2 regions of the Janthinobacterium foliorum genome follow, and region 1 is predicted to be linked to the other one. Evidence: predicted binding sites of a transcription regulator. Region 1 holds the regulator's gene; the other holds the start of a gene.

Region 1 (5,634 bases):
CGTCGCCTCCGAGCGCGCGCCGCTGACCCTGTTCTTCGAATCGTTCGCCTTCAAGCTGGGCGTGCCGCTCGACGCCGATTTCGTCTTCGATGTAAGGGCCTTGCCCAATCCCTATTACGACCTGGCGCTGCGCCCGCTCGACGGACGCGACGCCCCCGTGATCGCCTTCCTCGATGCCCAGCCCAGCGCGCTGGAAATGCTGGCCGACATCCGCGCCTTCATCGAAAAATGGTTGCCATCATTCAAGTCCGACAACCGCAGCTACCTGACGGTGGCGCTCGGCTGCACGGGCGGCCAGCACCGGTCCGTGTACATGGCAGAACGGCTGACGCAGTATTTCAGCGCCAACGAAAGAGTCGTGCTGCGCCACCGCGAACGGGCTTAGGGCCTATCCAGGTCGCGCAGCGGGTGCGCCTGTGCCGGCCAGACGGGCGCAAAGAAGCGCGCCACCATGGCTGCGTCGACCTCGTCCAGGCTGGCGGGATTCCAGCGCGGCGCATTGTCCTTGTCGACCACCAGCGCGCGCACGCCTTCGAGCACTTCGCCATGTTCGAAATTGTGGCGCACCACAGTGCGTTCCATGCGCAGGCAATCGGCCACGCCCAGATGCGCGCCGCGCCGCAGCAGCTCCTGCGTCACCGACATCATCAGCGGCGAGCGCAAGCGCATGGCCGCCAGCGCCTTGCCGGCAAACGCGCTGTCGTCCTGCGCCAGCGAGGCCATGATGGCGGCCACGTTGCCGGCGCCGAAGTGGCGGTCCAGCGCCGTGCGCGCCGCGGCCAGCGCGGAATCGCCCGCCTGCGCCTGGAACGGGGCCGCCAGGGCCTTGATGGCGACGGGCAAGGCTTCGCCCTGCGTCGTCTCGAACAGGGCCAGCAGCGCGGGCATCTGCGCTTCAGGCAGGTACACGTCGGCCAGGCCCGTGTACAAGGCATCGGCCGCGCCGATGGTCAAACCCGTCAAGCCCAGGTACAAGCCCAGCTGGCCCGCCAGGCGGGACAGGAAATAACTGCCGCCCACGTCGGGAAACAGGCCGATATTGACTTCCGGCATGGCCATGCGCGTGCGGCCCGTCACGATGCGCAGCTGGTTGCCGGGACCGGCTTGCGCCACGCCCATGCCGCCGCCCATCACCACGCCATCCATGATGGCGATATACGGTTTTGGATAGAAATGAATTAAATGATTTAATGCATATTCTTCAGTAAAAAAATCTTCCAGCAGTGCGCTGCCGCCTTGCGGCGTAGACAAGCCCGCATCGTAAAAGAAGCGGATGTCGCCGCCCGCACACAGGGCCTTGTCGCTGCTGGAGCGGATCACCACGGCGTCTACCTGCGGATCGTCGCGCCAGGCCAGCAGGGTGGCGCTGAGGGCCCGCACCATCTCCAGCGACAGGGAATTCAAGGCTTTCGGGCGGTCCAGCACGATGTGGCCGGTACGGTTGCGGATGGCAGTCTGGACGAAGTCGCTCATGGCAGGATGGAAAGTAGTGGGCATGGCAACATTCTAGCGCCTTCGGGTGCAATATTGCGTTCCCGTGGCCCTGCCCGACGCGGGCGACGGGCGCAAAAAAGGGCGCGGTAGGCGCGCCCTTAGTTGATCACAACCGGTTGACAGTGGCAGGCCGTTTAGACGGCGGCGACTTCTTCATCCGAGTTGTCTGGCAGATGCTTGATCGCCTCTTTACCGTGCCCTTGCACTTTGGTTTTGTACTTCATCACTTGCCGGTCCAGCTTGTCGATCAGGGTATCGATCGCGGCATACAGGTCTTGCGCCAGGCTTTCCACGTAGACGGTCTTGCCGCTCAGACGCAGGTTGACTTCGGCCTTTTGACGTTTTTCTTTCTCTTTGAGGTTGTCGACGGTCAGAATCACGGCAATATCGATGACTTGATCGAAATGACGCTTCACACGCTCCAGTTTCGCTTGTACGTATTCACGGATGGCTGGTGTCACTTCAAGATGATGTCCGCTGATGGTGAGATTCATACACACTCCTAAAGATGATTCGGGTTCGTGCGGTCCATCGTATCCGGCCCGCAGAGGAACCGAAAAAAACTTACAAACACTTACGCAGACTCACTGGCGGAATTTTCAATGCTTCCCGGTATTTGGCAACAGTACGTCGCGCAATCACCATGCCTTGTTCCCCCAGCATGTCCGCAATCTTACTGTCGGATAAAGGATTTTTAGGGTCTTCAGCTCCTGTCAGTTGCACGATCAATGCCCGTATCGCCGTCGATGACGCTTCGCCCCCCGCTTCGGTGGCGACATGGCTACCAAAGAAATATTTCAACTCGAACATGCCGTGCGGGGTCAGCATGTACTTTTGAGTTGTTACCCGCGAGATAGTACTCTCGTGTAAACCCAGTGTATCAGCTATTTCACGGAGCACAAGGGGACGCATGGCAACGGCCCCATGCGAGAAAAAATTCTTTTGTCGTTCTACTATCGCCTGTGCCACGCGCAGGATGGTGTCGAAGCGCTGGCGCATGTTTTTGATCAGCCACTTGGCTTCCTGCAACTGTGCGCCCATGGCCCCTTCGCCCTTGCCCTGCTTCAACAAATTGGCGTACATGGCGTTGACGCGCAGGCGCGGCATGACGTCGTTGTTCAGCGTCACCTGCCAGCCACTGCGCGCGCGCTTGACGACGACGTCGGGCACCACGTAATCGGACACGTCCGAGGCAAACACGGCGCCCGGATGCGGGTTGCACAGGCGGATCACCGTCTGCGCCTCGCGCAAGTCTTCGTCGTCGCAATCGAGGGCTTTTTTCAGCTTGTTGAAATCGCGCTGGGCAAACCAGGCCAGGTGTTTTTCCACGATGACGAGGGCCATGCGGCGCGTCACCATGGCGATGTGCGGCAAACGCCTGATCTGCAGCGCCAGGCACTCGGACGCGTTGCGCGCGCCCACGCCGGGCGGGTCGAAGCTTTGCAGCAGGGACAAGGCCGTGCGCAGCTCGTCGGCATCGATCTCCAGCTCTTCCGGCAGGCGCGCCAGGATGTCGTCGAGCGGCTCTTCCAGGTAGCCATTGTCGTCGAGCGCATCGATGATCAGTTCGACGAGCGCGCGGTCGCGCAATTCCAGCACCGTCACGCGCATCTGTTCCATCAGGTGCTCGCGCAGGGTGCAGTGGTGGGCTTCCAGCTGCGGACGCGAATCCTCGTCGTCGGGCGCCTTGCCGCGGCTCGCCTCGCTCCAGTCGCTGTCGGCGCCATCCATGGCGGCCGGGGCGTCGCCGCCCTCGCCGTCAAACGTCTCGGCTTCGGCCGGCGCCACCGGCGCGTCCTGGCCCGGCGGCTGGGGCGGCGCTTCGGCCGGTGCCGCCGTGGAACTGAGGGCGCCATCGGAAAGCAGCCGCAGCGAACGGTCGAGCGGATCGTCGAGCCGTTCGAGCAGGGGATTGTCCGTCAACAGTTGCTCGAGTTCCTGGTGCAATTCCAGGGTAGACAATTGCAACAGGCGTATCGATTGCTGCAACTGAGGCGTCAGTGCCAGGTGCTGCGAGGTGCGCAGCTGCAATGATTGTTTCATTGGCTCACATACGGAAGTGTTCGCCCAGATAGACCCGGCGTACCGACTCGTTCGCGATGATGTCGTCGGGGCGTCCCGACGCCAGCACCGAGCCCTGGTTGATGATGTAGGCACGGTCGCAGATACCCAGCGTCTCGCGCACATTATGATCGGTGATCAGCACGCCGATATTGCGCTCCTTCAAGAAGCGCACGATGCGCTGGATCTCGATCACGGCAATCGGATCGACGCCGGCGAACGGTTCGTCGAGCAGCACGAAGCGCGGGTCGGTGGCCAGCGCGCGGGCGATTTCCACGCGGCGGCGTTCGCCACCGGACAGGGACAGCGCCTGGTTCTCGCGCAGCTTTTCAATCTGCAAGTCGGCCAGCAGCTTGTCCAGGCGCTCTTCGATCTCGGCCTTCTTCAGGGGACGCCCTTCGACGGTCTGGATTTCCAGCACGGCGCGGATATTGTCTTCCACCGTCAGCTTGCGGAACACGGACGCTTCCTGCGGCAGGTAGGACAGGCCCATCTGCGCGCGGCGGTGGATCGGCAGGCTGGAAATGTCCACGCCGCTGATATCGATGGTGCCGCCGTCGGACGGCACCAGGCCGACGATCATGTAGAACGAGGTGGTCTTGCCGGCGCCGTTGGGGCCCAGCAGGCCCACCACTTCGCCGCATTCGACTTGCAGCGACACATCATGCACGACTTGCCGCTTGCCATAGGTTTTCTGCAGCCCGCGAACGATCAGGGTGCTGCCGCAACGTGTATTTTCCATTATTTCTTTCCTGGCGCAGGCGTCGCTGGCGCCTTCTCCGCCGCTGGGGCCTTGGTCTTCGGCTGGATCACCATGCGCACGCTGCCGGCGCCCGGGGTGCTGGTGCCGCTGTCGGAGTTTTCCATCGTAAACACTTCCTTGCGGCTGTCATACGAAATGAAGGCGCCGTTGGCCACGTCCGTCGGTTTCGTGCCTTCCAGGCGCGTCAGCTTGGCCTTGGAAAACAGTTTCACCACTTCCGTCTTGTTGTCGTATTCCACGCGCTCCGCTTCGCCTTCCACCCACAGGTCGCCCGCGCCATCGCGCTTCTGGCGGAACGTGGCCAGCTTGCCCGGATCGGCCCAGAAGGTGATGAACTGGTAGCCCTGCGGATCTTCCGTGATCAGGGCCCGGCCCGCCTTCATGGTCAAGGTGCCTTTCACCAGCACCACGTCGCCCGTCAGGGTGCGCGTCTGCTTGACGTCATCGACCTGGCCGCGCTGGGCCGTGATGACGGCTTCCTTCTCGGAATCGGCCTTTTCGGCATGCGCCGTGCCCATGACGGCCAGCGAAAATAGGGTCAGCAGCAAGATGTTTTTCATATTATGGTTTCCTTGTTTCATTCTGTCATTTGGCCGCGGCACCTGGCCGTGGTTTCGGCGGCAGCACGATGCGCAGGGCATTGTGCACTTCCACCACGCCGGTCGCGTTATTCGCCTTCATGCCCACGCCATGGATGCGCGAGGCGCCCGTCAGGATGTCGACAGGGACATCCGTTTCCATCCGTTCTTCATCCGGGTATACCGTCAGCGCTTCCGTCTTCAGGGTCAGGTTCTGCGCCTTCGGACTGGCCACGCGGTCGACCACGACCTGGCGGTGCAGCTGCAGCCGGGTATTGTTCTGGTCGATATGCGCCAGTTCCGCGTTCATGTTCATCGGCGGCATGTCGGGCGTCAGCTTGCGCACGAACGGCTGGTCGATATCGGACGAATCGTCAAGCGGGTAATGCGTGAGCTTGGTGCCCGACACGATATAGCTGGGCTTGCCCGTCAAGTCCATGCGCACCAGGCTGAAATTGGTAATGAAATAGTCGGGCTCGTTCACACTCTTGCTGGCATTGATATCCTGGGCATTCTTGTTCATCACCTCGAGCAGCCAAAAGCTGCCCAGCGCGACGACAACCGCGCCCAGCACGGTAAAGATGATGCGCCAGCGATGGGCGCCTCCTGGCTTTTGCATAGTGCTTCACTCTCTCCAATGACACTGGCGGCAAGGCGCGCGCCTCACTCCAGGAACGGCGCCATGACGCGCGCATAGTTGTCCTGGGCGCGCAGCAGGAATTCGCAGATCTCGCGCGC
Region 2 (5,634 bases), on a different contig from region 1:
TCAAGCAGCGCCGCTATGCGCGCGCGCCTGGCCTGGACCGCTGGCTGCGCCGCGCGCCGCATGCCGCGCAGCTAGATCACCTGCTGCTGCAATCGGGCTTGTCGTGGTCGGTGGCGCAGTTCCTCGGCGGCGCCGGCGGCCTGCTGCTGGCGGCACTGCTGCTGTTGACCGTCTGGAGCCTGCCCTTGCCGGGCGCCTTGCTGCTGCTGGGCGTGGCCGCTGGCGGGCCCCTCATGTTCGTGCTGCGCGCGCGCGCGGCGCGGCTGCAGAAGATCGAGGCGCAGTTGCCGGAGGCGGCCGATTTCCTCGCCCGCGCGCTGCGCGCCGGCCACTCGTTTTCCAACGTGCTGCAAATGGTCGGCGATGAGTTGAGCGAGCCGATCAGCGGTGAATTCAAGATGGCGCACGAAGAAATCAATTACGGCGTGCCGATGAACGAAGCGCTGCAAAACCTGGCCGCGCGCATCCCGCTGACGGACTTGCGCTACCTCGTCATCGCCGTGCTGGTGCAGCGCGAATCGGGCGGGAACCTGGCCGAAGTGCTGGTCAGCATCGCGCGCATCATCCGCGCCCGGCTAAAGCTGCTGGGACAGGTGCGCGTGCTGTCGGCCGAGGGACGCATGTCGGCGTGGGTGCTGGGGCTGATGCCGGTGGTCATGATCGGCGTCATGGCGCTGGTGAATCCGCAATATATCCGCCTGCTGTGGACCGATCCCAGCGGCATCAGGCTGCTGTGGTATGCGGCCGGCATGGTGGTGCTGGGCGTCGTCTGGATGCGCAAGGTGATCCGCATCCGCATTTGACAAAGGCGCTGGAAAAAGTCCATGGCGTGGTGGCGTCGCCCCGCCGTTCCTGCGTGCTGTCTTCGGCGATGCGCCGGGTCGTGCACGTTTATCGTTGGCCGATGCGAGGAGAAACACATCATGACCGGTGCGCAACTGCTGTTTCTCGCGATCGTCTTTGCCGTGGTGGTGGCGCTGGCCCTGCTGGCGTGGCTGATCTTCTTTCCCGGCGCCTTGCGCCAGCGCCTGTTCGGCGCCATGGCGCCGGCCGCCAGCGACACGGTCGCTGAACATGGCTGGGTCGAGCGGGTGGCGCGCGCGGCGCAGCCCTTCAGCAAGCTGTCGCTGCCGGAAGAAGGCTGGGAGCGTTCGCCGCTGCGCACGCGCTTCATGAACGCGGGCTGGCGGCAGGCCGGCGCGCCGGCCTTGTATTTCGCGGCGAAGACCGTGCTGGCGCTGCTGTTTCCCACCGTGCTGGGCCTGTATGCGGCCAGCGCCATGGCGGCCCAGCTGCGCAGCGTGCTGCTGCTGTTGCTGTGCGTGAGCGCCACCTTCGGCTACTACCTGCCGAACCTGGTGCTGGCCAGCACGGCCAAGCGGCGCCAGCGCGACATCTTTGAAAACATCCCCGACGCGCTCGACCTGCTGACGGTGTGCGTGGAGGCGGGCCTGAGCCTGGAGCGCGCGCTGGTGAAAGTGTCGGGCGAGATCCACATCAAGAGCGTGGTGCTGGCGCAGGAATTGCAGCTGGTGCTGATGGAAATGCGCGCCGGCTTCTCCAAGGACAAGGCGCTGCGCAACCTGGCCCTGCGCAGCGGCGTGGAAGATGTCGATACCCTCGTCGCCATGCTGATTCAGTCGGAACGTTTCGGCACCAGCATGGGCGATTCGCTGCGCGTGCATTCGGAAAACCTGCGCAGCAAGCGCAGCCTGCTGGCCGAGGAGGCGGCGGCGAAGATCGCCTTGAAATTGCTGTTTCCGCTGATTTTTTGCGTCTTTCCCACCCTCATGCTGGTACTCATGGGGCCGGCCGTGATCGAAGTCTATCGCGTGCTCGTGCCCGCCATGGCCAACCGCTGAAAGGAGCTATCATGCGCTGGACAATTTCCCGTTTGACCGCCACCTGCGCCTGCCTGGGCCTGGGCGCCTGCGCCAGCCACACGGCGCAGGCGCCACGCGCAACGCCGGCCGATGCCGACCTTGCCTATGCGGCGGGCCGGCGCCATTTTGACGCCGGCGAGCTGTCCGCGGCGCAAGCCGCCTATGAACAGGCCTTGCGCAGCGCGCCGCGGCATGTGAATGCGGGCAATGGCCTGGCCGTGCTGCATGCGCAGCGGGGCGAGCATGACGCCGCGATTGCCCGGTGGCTGGCCTTGACGCAGGATGCCGGCACGCCGCGCCCGCAGCAGGCCTACCTGTTCAGCAATCTTGGCCATGCCTATTATTTGAGCGGACGCGATGCGCTGGCTTTGCCGGCGCTGGAACAGGCGTGCCTGCTCGACCCGCTCAATGCGCTGGCCTGGCAGCACCTGGCGCTGGTGCTGGAGCGCCTGGGCCAGCACGAGCGGGCCGCCGTCATGCGGCGCCAGGCGCACAGTCTGCTGGAGCACGACTTGCGCCGCGATGTGGCCTTGCTGCAGTCCGCCGCACCGCCGCAGCCGGCGCCCGTGCAAGCGGCTCCCGCCATGGCGCGCATCGACATCACGCAGAGCGACGGCATGGCCCGCTTGCAGCGCGTGCCGGCGGTTTCCGCCACGCCCGCTACCGCGCTGGCGCGGCCAGCCGGGACAGCGGGACACCTCCCGGCGGCCAGCATGCCGCGTCCCCGCCTGGAAATCCTGAATGGCAACGGCGTGCCCGGCATGGCCGCCGCGCTGGCGCGCAGCCTGGCTGGCGGACCCGTGCAAGTGGTGCGCCTGGGCAATGAGAGCGGTTTCCAGGTGACGCATACGCGCGTGGAATACCGGCCCGCGCAGGAACCGGCGGCCCGCCAGCTGGCCCGTCAGCTGGGTCCCCAGGTACAGGCCGTGCCCGCCGCCTGTCCCGCCAGCGACCTGCGGCTGATCCTCGGGCATGACCTTGGCGACCCCGCCATGCTGCACCGCTATTACGTGCAGCAGCTGCAACTGGCGCGCCAGGCGCTGGCGCGGCTGGGTTGAAGCGCCTGTCGAGGCAAAAAAAACGGCGCCCTTGCGGCGCCGCTCTTTTGCCTGCCGCCCGTTAGCGCGGCCGGCGCCGCCGCGTAAAGGCCAGGGCCGCCAATCCTGTGCCCAGCAGGAACAGCGTGCCTGGCTCGGGTACGGCCAGCGGCGGGTCGATGACGACGATATCGGTGCGCGTGGACTTGGAAAAATTCAAGGTATAGCTGCCGGCGGGTAGGGCGAAATTCGAGGTCAGGGAAAACATGGCAAAGCCATTCGTGAACGCGCGCGGGGTGGCGGGATCGTTGGTGCCGGTCGTCATGTTCAGGCTGAACGGGTCCAGGCTGCCCACCGTGTGGTTGCCGTTGATGTCGCTGCCATTGTTGGGGTCGCCATCGGGCGCGAACTGGAAGATCACGCCGTCGGCGTTCGCGTTCGACAGGCAGCCGACGGGGCTGGCGCTGTTGCACGAAATATTGAAGATATCCATGATCGACACGTTCGACTTGTCGCCCATGGTCGTCACGTTGGTGCGCAAGTCGCGCCGTCCCATGAAGCTGAAGGTGATGAAGCCGGCGCTCGACAGGGTCAGGTTGATGGAGCCGGTCAGCGTGTCGCCGGCCGTGGCCGTGGCGGCGCCCACCGTGTTGCGCTGTGCTTCCGCCACGGCGCTGACGGTGGCGCCGCCATTGAGCATGTTGCCGAAGGCATGCGCATCGCCGCGGGCGAACTCGAGCGCGGTGGTGGGGGCGTAGTGGTTTTGCGGCGCAGCGCCGCAGCCGCTGCCCGAGCACACTTGCAGCACGTCGGCGTTGGCGGCCGGTCCCGTATTGACGGCGCGCGGATTGACGGCCACGCCGCCTTCGAAAAACGCGCTGTCGCTGGCATTGCGGTTGGCGCCGGCCAGCGACAGGCTGCCGGCGCTGGTGGTGATGCGGAAATTATTCAACTCGTTGACGGCCAGGCCATACGCGCCAGCCTGCGCCTGGCCGCTGGCCAGCAAGCCGGCGGTGGCCAGTACGCCCAGCCATCCCATGGCCTTGCTTCGTGTGTGATCGACGTTCATCGCAGCCTCATTATCGTGGTCATTGTCGGAAGTGACATCCGGGGTGACGCTCCAGGCCGCTTGCCTGGATGCATCTCGTAGACAGTGATAAGCAGCTTGCGTGCCACAAAATAAAAGAACGTCGAATCAACGACTTGCGCGAAGCGGACTGGGCTGGTGGAGGCAATGTGTAAGAAAGGCCGACGCCGCTTGACGTTTGCCGCGGCGGGCTTCAGGTGCCGCGGTGATAGCCCAGGTGGCCGCCTGAATTGCGCGCGCAGCCACAACCGATGCGCGCCACTTCGTCGCCCTCCGTCAGTTTCCAGTTAGTAATCGTGGTGTGCTGCCAGTCGATGTCGCTTTTCTTGACAGGTTTGACCGTCAGGGTGCGCTGCTGCGCATCCGCGTACTCCATCAGCTCTTCGTCGTCGGCGATGTCGAAATGGCGGTGGATCAGGGAAATGCCGAAGCGGTCGAGCGCGCCATAGCGTTGCAGCACGTCGCGCAATTCGCGAAAGCAGGCCACGTCCTCGGGCAGCAGCGGATTGACGGCGGCAATATCGGCAACGGGTTGCCATTGCATGGCGTGGATGTTCAGGCTGTGCATGATTTTCTCCTGTGCCCCTTGTACAGGTCCAGGCTGCCGTAGGGGCGCTGGCACGCCTGGCGAAAGAGTCATCGTGGCCGCAACGCCGATGCGGCGCTTGCGCCACATCAAAGGTGCGCAAAGGTGCGGCACATTGCGCCTCGGCCGGTAAAATGGGCCATGGCAAACAAAACTCCTACTTTCCCCGGCGCGCGCACGGGCCGCGGCCAGGTCCTGGCCGTGCTGCTGTCGAACCGCGACCAGTCCGGCGCCGAACCGCTGCAAGGCCGCGTCTCGCTGGCCGCCATCGTCAAGGCGCTGAAACGCAAATACCACTGGCCCATCGAGACGCACAGCTTTCCCGCCAACACGCAGGACGGCCGCGCCAGCTGGGCAACCGTGTACAGCTTGCCGGAAAAGGTGATTCAAGCCGCGCTGGAGGCCGGCGGCCGGGAGTGGCTGGAGAGCCGGGGAGGGGGCGGGCGGCGCTGAATTGCCGCCTGGCCCTATTCCAGCCGGAAGCCGACCTTGAGCGTGACCTGGAAGTGCGCCACCTTGCCATCGACGATATGCCCGCGCGAGTCAGTCACTTCATACCAGTCCATGTGCTTGACCGTCAGCGCCGCCTTGGCAATGGCATCGCGGATCGCCTGATCGCTGCTCTCCGTCGACGTGCCGACCAGTTCGATCAGCTTGTAAGTGTGTGCGGACATGATGTTCTCCAGGTAGGCAAGCCAGACAGAGTTTGCTTTTTGCAAGCATGTGCCCATAGTGCGCCTAAACGTGCTGGCAGTCATGGCGCAGTGCATCAATGCGCTGGGAGACGCGTTTCGGAAAGAAAAAAAGGCTACCGGCCGAAGCGGGTAACCCTTTGATTTCCTACTGAATTCTGGTGCCGACTGCCGGTTTCGAACTGGCCACCTGATGATTACAAATCGCTGGGATTTTGGTTTTCCATGGTTTCCTTTTGAGGTCGAAAAGTGCCACTCTCATAGGGGGGGATTGCCGATTTTTGTCATATTGGCAGCGACTGGACTTGCCGATACTTTCCCTTAGTTTGATAGAATCTGCCTACACAGT

What was found. The regulator sigma-54, encoded in region 1, starts transcription at its own class of promoters, with help from an activator protein. The targets are predictions, from matches to a motif close to TGGCANGNAANCTGCTTT.
Region 2: ACZ92H_RS11845 (EDSAP-1 family PEP-CTERM protein) is a predicted target of sigma-54. The motif match lies at 4,078-4,095, and genes of this name have one in related genera.

What each region holds. Positions count from the first base shown of each region.
Region 1 is NZ_CDXDQE010000014.1:113,812-119,445, forward strand. It holds gene rapZ (RNase adapter RapZ) at 1-385, shown strand, start outside; gene ACZ92H_RS24060 (enoyl-CoA hydratase/isomerase family protein) at 382-1,473, opposite strand; gene hpf (ribosome hibernation-promoting factor, HPF/YfiA family) at 1,629-1,988, opposite strand; gene ACZ92H_RS24070 (RNA polymerase factor sigma-54) at 2,059-3,537, opposite strand; gene lptB (LPS export ABC transporter ATP-binding protein) at 3,542-4,297, opposite strand; gene lptA (lipopolysaccharide transport periplasmic protein LptA) at 4,297-4,878, opposite strand; gene lptC (LPS export ABC transporter periplasmic protein LptC) at 4,904-5,515, opposite strand; gene ACZ92H_RS24090 (KdsC family phosphatase) at 5,560-5,634, opposite strand, start outside.
Region 2 is NZ_CDXDQE010000004.1:349,193-354,826, forward strand. It holds gene ACZ92H_RS11830 (type II secretion system F family protein) at 1-803, shown strand, start outside; gene ACZ92H_RS11835 (type II secretion system F family protein) at 924-1,862, shown strand; gene ACZ92H_RS11840 (LytR C-terminal domain-containing protein) at 1,874-2,941, shown strand; gene ACZ92H_RS11845 (EDSAP-1 family PEP-CTERM protein) at 3,003-3,989, opposite strand; gene ACZ92H_RS11850 (hypothetical protein) at 4,201-4,575, opposite strand; gene ACZ92H_RS11855 (hypothetical protein) at 4,735-5,046, shown strand; gene ACZ92H_RS11860 (dodecin) at 5,061-5,267, opposite strand.